One region of the Gracilibacillus marinus genome, then DNA from elsewhere that is predicted to be linked to it. Evidence: predicted binding sites of a transcription regulator. Region 1 holds the regulator's gene; the other holds the start of a gene.
What was found. The regulator LexA, encoded in region 1, represses DNA repair genes until DNA is damaged. The targets are predictions, from matches to a motif close to CGAACATATGTTCG.
Positions count from the first base shown of each region.

Region 1 (4,441 bases):
TGACAAAGTACGAATCGCATTAATAGACTGTTGTTCGATTTGATTTGACATAATTAATCCCCTTTCAAAATTAAAAACGAAATATGTACGCACATCTATAATCCTATAACGAAAATGTTAATTAGACAAGTATATATACTAAAAAAAGCTAACTTTTTATTAATGATGCGCATTAATTACATTAAAACGAAGAAATAATGTACATTATTTCTTCGTTTTCAGTTGTTTCACTTTATCTGGGGTGACATCATTTCCATTCGGATCAATGACAGTCATTCCTTTCATATGATTTTTAAAAGATTTTCTAACATTTTTTAAATATGCTTGTCTTAACTGTTGTTGTTCCTCTTTTTCTTCAGCTGTTAATTCTGAAGTTTTAGCTTTATTTGCTAATTCGTTAATACGATTAATTTTGTCTTTAGATAACATAGAAATCTCCTTATATTAATTATTATATAGTATAAAACAATCTTAATAACAAATGTATCTTACATGAAATAACTTTCATTGTATTACAAAAGAGAGGATAGTCACTTTATCCTCTCTTTATTGTAAATCAGTTGAATTGTTCTTTTCAAGCATTTCGTACTCTTTATAGCGCCTATGCACGGTCGCTTTAGAAATATTATATCCCATTCCACGTAATATAGATGCAATTTCTTCAAATGTTAAATTATTTCCTCTTAATCTAACGACTTCTTTAATAGGAAATTTTTTTCGTTCCCTTCCTTGAGCTAAATGTTGGTTTGATAAATTTCTTTCAGGTTTGTATCCATTATCTAAAGCTTTCCTCATACCTCGCCTGATTTTTGCATTGTGAAGTTTTCTTTGATATTCCTCTACAATACCTACAATTTGTAATACCATAGAATCTCCTTCAGATAATTCTAATTTTCCATTATGTGAAACAGAGTAAATTTCAACATTTAACTTTACTAATTGATGCAATAATGCTATTTTCGCATTTCCTCGTCCTAGCCTTGTTTCGTCTTGAATAAGCAGAACATTCGCTCGATGTTGTTGGAAATCTTCTAACATCTCAAATACCCCATCACGTTCAATATCATAGCCGCTTTCTTTTTCTTGAATCACTTTGATGATAGTCATTCCAGATGATGTAGCAAATTGTGTCAATTCTTCTTTTTGCCTTTCTAATGATGTTTGTTGTACATCTTTATCTGTACTTACTCGGCAGTATAATATTGCTTCCAAAAAATCAATCCCTTAAAGTTCAATTATATATTTAATATAAATGAACTATAAAAAAATACAAGTCCACCTATAAATGCTAAGAAATAAAATAAATCTAAAAATGAAATTCTTTTTAACATATTAATCCCTCCATAGAACTTTTGTTCGTACCTTTATTATATACGAACAAAAGTTCCTGTCAAGTATTTTTCGAACGAATGTTTGTTATTGCTACGAACGTATGTTATAATCATGTTAATCAAACATATGTTAAAGGAGATTACGTTATGACAAATCTTTCGAAAAGACAGGAAGAAATTCTAGCATATATAAAAGAACAAGTAGATTTGAAAGGATATCCACCATCCGTTAGAGAAATCGGACAGGCTGTTGGCCTTGCATCAAGTTCTACTGTGCACGGTCACCTCGCTAGATTAGAGAAAAAAGGGTATATAAGACGAGATCCTACTAAACCTAGAGCAATTGAAGTATTAACACAAGAAGACGAAGCGTTAATTCCTAAAACAGCAGCAACATTTGCACCTGTAATTGGTAAGGTTACTGCAGGACTACCAATTACAGCTGTTGAAAATATTGAAGAGTATATTCCAATCCCTAGTACAGATGTGCATAGTGGTGATCAATTATTTGTTTTAGTAATTGAAGGAGATAGTATGATCGAAGCAGGCATTTTAAATGGAGACAAAGTTATTGTGAAACAACAAAATGTTGCGGTTAATGGTGATATTGTAGTTGCGATGACAGAGGAAAGTGAAGCGACTGTAAAAAGATTTTATAAAGAAAAAGATTATATTAGACTTCAACCTGAGAATGCGACAATGGAGCCACTTATATATGATAATGTAAGTATTTTAGGTAAAGTTGTAGGTTTATATCGAAATATCTAAACTAAGAGAAGCATGGCAAGTATTTTACTATATTTATTTAACTTCTAATCTATAAATAATTTGTTGTGATTAAAGACTTAATTACTAAATTAAGCCCATTTTAATAATCATAAACTAAAAACCACCAATTTTGTGTACTGGTGGTTTTTTGATTAGACCAACGTGCTTTTTTAGCGTATTTTTTTCCAATACCCCAGTAGTATATAGTTCAACACTATATACTTCTTTATTTATCTGATAGCATGAAGGAGGTTTTGATTCGTTTTAGATTAAGTTATCTGCACATACATAAACCCCTTTAACACCATAAGTGCCAAGGGGTTCTGTTTATTAATACATTTGAATATATTGTTCTCTTTCCCATGGGTGGACTTGAGTACGGATTACAATTTAATAGGAAGAAACTCGATAAAATTCTTCCAAATGATTGATACATCAATGTTTTAGATTTTACGCAAAATCAAACTATTTCAAGTTTATTCAAAAAAGTGGGGCGTTGGTGGGGCATAAAGTGGGGCAATAATATCGTAGTATTAGTTCGGTAGATGGCCTGCTTCATTAGATATTGAGAATAAATAAAACCCACCATTTTCACATGATGGGTTGAGCATATGAGCAGAGGTTTTATACTCTGCTCTATTAGTTTGTGCAAAAATTATTTTTTTATATTTTTTTTGCAGGAATTTGATTATTTATTTAGAAATTAATTAATATAGGGAACTTATTTATTTGAGTCAATTGCGAACACATTTTGTTATAAGATATAAAACTTTTAAGCATCTACTCTATTAATGGTAGGTGCTTTTTGTATTTGCTCATCAAAAAATGCTGTTTATGGAGTCTTACTCTCCAACCATCCCATCACCATCTCTATCGTCCATATATTTATACAGCCAATGGTCATCATGTATCGGCATGCTGAAACCTGCATCTTTTGCTTCTTGTATGGTTACTCGACCATTACCGTTAGTGTCCACACTGGCAACATCACCTTCATTGTCAGAACTGATAGAACCAGATTCTTCCGAAGGATCTTCTTCCTCGCTACTTGTTATACCTAAAGATTCGTTAACTTCATCAGGATTCACATTGTCAAATTCATCAACAATTTTGTTACCCATTAATGTATAAGTATATTGATAATTTGATGGTATTTGCGTTTCTGTATCAGGGTAAGTAATAATTGCTTCAAAATTCGTGGCTCCACCAGCACTACGAATTGATTCTTCCATATATGCTTGGTCACCATGTCGATTGAGTGTACTTTCTTGAGGCGTGATATTATATGCGTTCGACACGCCACCCAGCGAATCTGCAATCACATGTCCTTCATCGAGTACATCACTTTCGACACCTGGCACTTTCGCTTCATCTGAAAAGTATCTGCCAGATGAGAGGACTGGTTCTGTACTATCATCTTGTATAATAATTTCTTCTGCAATCACACGTATTAATTGGCCATATTCATTAGTAAACGCCCAATATTCCCGGTCTCCAAATCCAATGTCCACAACCACATTAGGTTCACGAAATCCTGATAAATCACCACCGTCCACCTCTATTAGTTCATATCCAGAAAACAGGGCATCCTTTGTTTCGGTTGGTGTTTCTTCTACTGTTGGTTCATCATCAACCGCAGTACTTTCTTCTTCTTCTTCAGCATCACTTGTATTCGTTTTGTCTTCTTCTTGGGTATCCGTTTCTTCTTCTGATGCAGTCTCTTCATTTGATTGATCGGTTGTTACTTCTTGAGGATCTTTTTCTTCTCCTGCAATGGATGCATTATCTGCGTTTGTACAGCCAAACATAAATATTAATAATAAAAACAATATGTATTTCTTCAAACTAATCTCTCCCCTTTCTTCCATTAGTATACTATGGATAGAGAAGAAAAAACACCTACAAATTGGTAGGTGTTGCTAATTACACTAAGCCAAAGCCAGCTCCTGAACCTGTTGAAGAACCGACAACAAATAATAATAATTTGAAATACGATACATCGGGACCAGATTGAGATTGTGGAGATTTAAATAAACAAGCAGAAGCCCAATCTTTTATAGAAGCATCGGGACCTGGAGACCCACGTAGACTTGATGGAAATGATAATGATGGATTAGCATGTGAGAGTTTACCGTAAACGAAGTTAATACAACTAGGGCATCTAATTAAAATTTAGGTGCTCTTTTTTGTGTGGACTTAAAATTTCTTACTTCATAATAGCCTTTCTCAATAGCATCCCACTTCGTAAATATAAATCCATTCAACTCTCCTAAATTATCATCATCACCGATTTTGAAAATCTGTTGGCCAATCAATAGATAGTTTATATCCCAAAGCCTATC
Region 1 is NZ_JBHSDV010000001.1:1,463,269-1,467,709, reverse strand. Features, by position in the region: gene tkt (transketolase) at 1-51, opposite strand, end outside; gene ACFOZ1_RS06905 (DUF896 domain-containing protein) at 205-429, opposite strand; gene ACFOZ1_RS06900 (YneB family resolvase-like protein) at 547-1,212, opposite strand; gene lexA (transcriptional repressor LexA) at 1,479-2,099, shown strand; gene ACFOZ1_RS06890 (DNA/RNA non-specific endonuclease) at 2,942-3,967, opposite strand; partial or broken gene ACFOZ1_RS06885 (hypothetical protein) at 4,126-4,236, shown strand; gene ACFOZ1_RS06880 (hypothetical protein) at 4,265-4,441, opposite strand, start outside.

Region 2 (4,441 bases), 720 kb from region 1:
AGGTTTTACCACTAAACTACACCCGCATAAATGACACACATTTTTCTTTAAGTTAGAGAAAACTCAACAAAAATTTACATAAAATTAATAAAATGATGTTTCTAATTATAACAATCTCTATGTGTAGATGCAACAATTTATCAAAAAAAGTTTATCTTTTTTCCCTTTGGGTATTTTATAGAGTAAATACACGAAACAAAAAAAAAGGAGAGAATAACATGATTTGGACAATTATTGGAATTTTATTATTAATTTGGATTGTAGGCTTTTTACTAGACTTTGCAGGTGGACTTATTCATGTCCTACTTGTCATTGCATTAGTAGTATTTATTTACAAAATGATTCGAAAATGATAACTAATACGAACGCACCATGCTTTGGTTAACTGAGCATGGTGCGTTTTCTTCTTATATTAAATGAATAGCAATAAACTAATTGCCATTACTGCCATTCCTGTCATTAAACCGTAAATCGATTTATGTGTTTCATCGTATCTTTTTGCTGCTGGTAATAGTTCGTCAAGTGAAATAAATACCATGATTCCAGCTACTGCTGCAAAAAATGATTCCAAATAACATATCAGATAAGAATGGCATTAAGAATAAAAATGCGATGATTGCACCAACAGGTTCTGCTAATCCTGATAAGAAGGAAAGACGAAATGCTTTCTTTTTATCTCCTGTAGCATAATAAATTGGTACAGATACAGCAATCCCTTCTGGTATGTTGTGAATTGCAATTGCAATCGCAATGGCTACACCTAAAGCAGGATCCTGAATTGCTGCTGTAAATGTTGCAATCCCTTCAGGAAAGTTATGAATCCCAATAGCTAAAGCAGTGAATGTACCCATTTTTAATAAAGCACTATCTCCATTGCCTGAAGTAGAACTGTTCATATCTTCTACTTTCTTTATATTGTGTGGATTCCCTTGTGAAGGGATATATTTATCAATTAATGCAATTAAAATCATACCACCGAAAAAACCAGCAACTGTTAACCATTGACCTAACATATCTCCCTTTGCGGCAACTAAAGCATCTTGTGCCTTAAAGAATATCTCTACCATAGATACATAGATCATTACACCTGCTGAGAAACCTAGTGCCCATGATAAAAACTTTGTATTTGTTGTAGATGTGAAGAATGCTAAAATACTTCCAACCCCTGTCGCAAGTCCAGCCAACAACGTTAAACCAAATGCAAGTAATATGACATGTGGATCCGTCATGTGTTGTAACACCTCTCCCTATATAGTGAATGAATTAGCTAACCTAATTATATGCACTATGCTTCAAAAAGTTTCCCTTACGAAACATATTACTCTTCATCTAAAAAAAGGTCAACAATTTTATTTGTAGTATTGGAAAGGTGTTGTATTAGCTTATAGAAAAAAGGGTATATAGTAGTATTAAGAGCATTCTTGCTTAACTGTTTGAAATAATTCATGCAAAATATTTTCGACTTTTTTCCGAATAGCTGGATTAAAGTAATTGCGTTTTTCTTCTTTGCCTTTACATCTAAATAAATAAGTTGTAAATGTATCTTCACGATTAATTATCGTTATCGTGATTTTTTCTTTCAACATTTCTTTTCTTAGTAAATGGGATTCTTTTGTCGCTTGTTTTTCAATCCGTAACAGCAATTCGATATATGGTTCTGTAATTTTGAATGGCGATTGTCTTTCCAATTGTTGAATATCACGTTTAATGACTTGTAAAGCCAATGAAAGAAATAAAAAACGTGAAGCGATTTGCCATTCTTCATCTGTTAAATATCGCACTGTAGGTACCCTCCTTAAAAGGAACATATGTTCTATTATATGCAAGGAAATAATAAAATGCAATAGCTTATTAATCATTAGCAAAATAAGGTAAAAAGTATTAAAATAAGTAATAAGCGTGTATAAAAGGGGTTCTTTCTGAAGATGATTACATATAATATTAGTAATATCGAAAATATAGATATAGAAGAAATTAAAGAATTAATTGAAGCAAATGAATATGACCAACTTGTGACATTCTTACTAAGCACATATGAAAGTTTAGGTCCTATACCTGGCTTTCTATTACCTTTTTTAGAAGCATTCCTGCCTTTTTTGCCTTTAGTTGTTTTTGTTATTACAAATGCAGCAGCATATGGTTTGTTAGAAGGTTTTCTCTTGTCATGGTTAGGTGCAAGTGCTGGAGCTGTAGTTGTTTTTATTATTGTACGTCGATTTAAAGATGTTCGATTTTTTCGCTTTATCCGAAAAAACAAACAAGTAACAAAAGTGATGAATTGGTTAGAAAGGCATGGCTTTGGACCCTTATTTTTATTGCTATGTTTTCCGTTTTCGCCATCTGCTGTTATCAATCTAGTTGCAGCATTATCAAAAATTAGCCTATATCAATTCACACTAGCAGTATTATTAGGTAAAGCAGTAATGATATTTACAGTGTCCTATATTGGAGATACTATTACTTCATTTGCCCAAAATCCAGTTAAAACAATTATCGTTGCAATAGGTATTTTAATTTTTTGGTTGGTTGGTAAGTATATAGAGAAATATTTACACAGAAAAGCAGAAGAAAAAAATTGGAAATAGGGGTTACACAAAGGAAAAAAGGGGTAAATTAGTAATAAAAAGTCGGAGGGAATCCAATGAACAAGAAGAGAATTTGGTCAATCATCCGAATTGTTGTTATTTCCCTTTTATTAGCCTTTTTCTTTCGATCCTATTTATTTGCAAGTTATGTAGTGAATGGTAAATCTATGGAGCCTACATTACATGATGGCAATTTATTAATGGTAAATAAGATGATTTATGATTGGAAAAATATAAATCGCTTTGATGTCATTGTCTTCCACGCAAATGAAGAAGAAGATTATGTAAAAAGGGTAATAGGGGTACCTGGAGATCATATTGAATATAAAGATGATACGTTATTTTTAAATGGAGAAGTAGTAGAAGAAACCTATCTTACTTCTTATCGAAATGGAGAAGAGATTTTAACACATGACTTTGAATTAGAGATGTTAACAGGTGAACGTAAGGTACCACAAGGAAAATTGTTTGTGCTAGGGGATAATAGACAAAAAAGTTATGACAGTAGAGATATTGGATTTATTGATGAAAGTAGTGTAGTGGGTAAAGTGGACTTATTGTATTGGCCAGTATCACAACTAAACTTTCATTTAACAAAATAAATTACGTAAGCGCTTACTTTATAAGTGCTATTAAATTACTATTGAAAATCACTAACTGCTTTGTGAAGCATGAAGAGATGCGATACAGGCAGATAGTGATTTTTAAATGCGAAAAAATCTATAAACGGCGAAAAGTGCTTTTGATTCGGCCAGCACTTTTCGCCAGAAACTAGGGTACTTCGAAAATGGACCTACAATAAGTCATCATCGGTTCGTCCCTCACCGTGATTCCTATATTTCAGTCCATTTTCTCCAGTTCCTACGTTTCTAAACGGCGAAAAGTGCTTTTGATTCGGCCAGCACTTTTCGCCAGAAACTAGGGTACTTCGAAAATGGACTTACAATAAGTCATCATCGGTTCGTCCCTCACCGTGATTCCTATATTTCAGTCCATTTTCTCCAGTTCCTACGTTTCTAAACGGCGAAAAGTGCTTTTGTTTGTTATAATTGGTTAAAGTATGTTTTAGATTAGAGGTGTTTGATTTGCTGCGCTTTATTATAGGAAGTTCGACGGCGAATAAGGGTGAAACTTGTATTGGTGAAATAAAGCAAAAGTTAAGAGAAGATCCTCAAGGGGATCCGATTATTTATTTGGTGCCAGATCAAATGACTTTTCAACAAGAATATGCCTTGCTAAATGATGACGAGATGAATGGTTCAATACGTGCACAAGTGTTTAGCTTTTCTCGATTAGCATGGCGAGTGATGCAATTAACAGGTGGGGCAACGAAAAAGTTCATTACATCTACAGGGATACAAATGATGCTACGCAAAATCATTGATGAGAAAGCAAGTGATTTTCATGTATTTCAAAAAGCAATAGAAAAGCAAGGATTTATTGATCAATTGGAAGACATGATTACTGAATTTAAACGGTATTGTATTACTCCAGAGATGATAACAGAGCAAATTGCTGCAATAGAGATATATAAGCATCAGTCGATTACAGAAAAAGCATTAAAGCATAAATTAGAAGATTTGTATTATATTTATCACAACTTAATAAATAAGCTAAGTGGTGCTTATATGGATAATGAAGATCGATTAGAGCTACTTATTGATAAATTAGAAAATACTAATTTTCTTCAAAATACAACAGTATATGTAGATGGATTCCATCACTTTACACCACAAGAATTACGAGTATTAGAGGTGATTTTGAAAAAAGGGAAAGAAATGCATCTTACATTAACATTAAATGAAGAAAATGATGGGCTAAATGATCCGTTAAATATCTATCATGTAACAAGAGAA
Region 2 is NZ_JBHSDV010000001.1:744,854-749,294, forward strand. Features, by position in the region: tRNA gene ACFOZ1_RS03195 (tRNA-Gly) at 1-26, opposite strand, end outside; gene ACFOZ1_RS03200 (lmo0937 family membrane protein) at 219-353, shown strand; partial or broken gene zupT (zinc transporter ZupT) at 413-1,229, opposite strand; gene ACFOZ1_RS03210 (YhjD family protein) at 1,410-1,781, opposite strand; gene ACFOZ1_RS03215 (TVP38/TMEM64 family protein) at 1,926-2,585, shown strand; gene lepB (signal peptidase I) at 2,642-3,187, shown strand; gene addB (helicase-exonuclease AddAB subunit AddB) at 3,671-4,441, shown strand, end outside.
Region 2: the regulator LexA is predicted to act here: its motif matches at 1,802-1,815, upstream of ACFOZ1_RS03210 (YhjD family protein).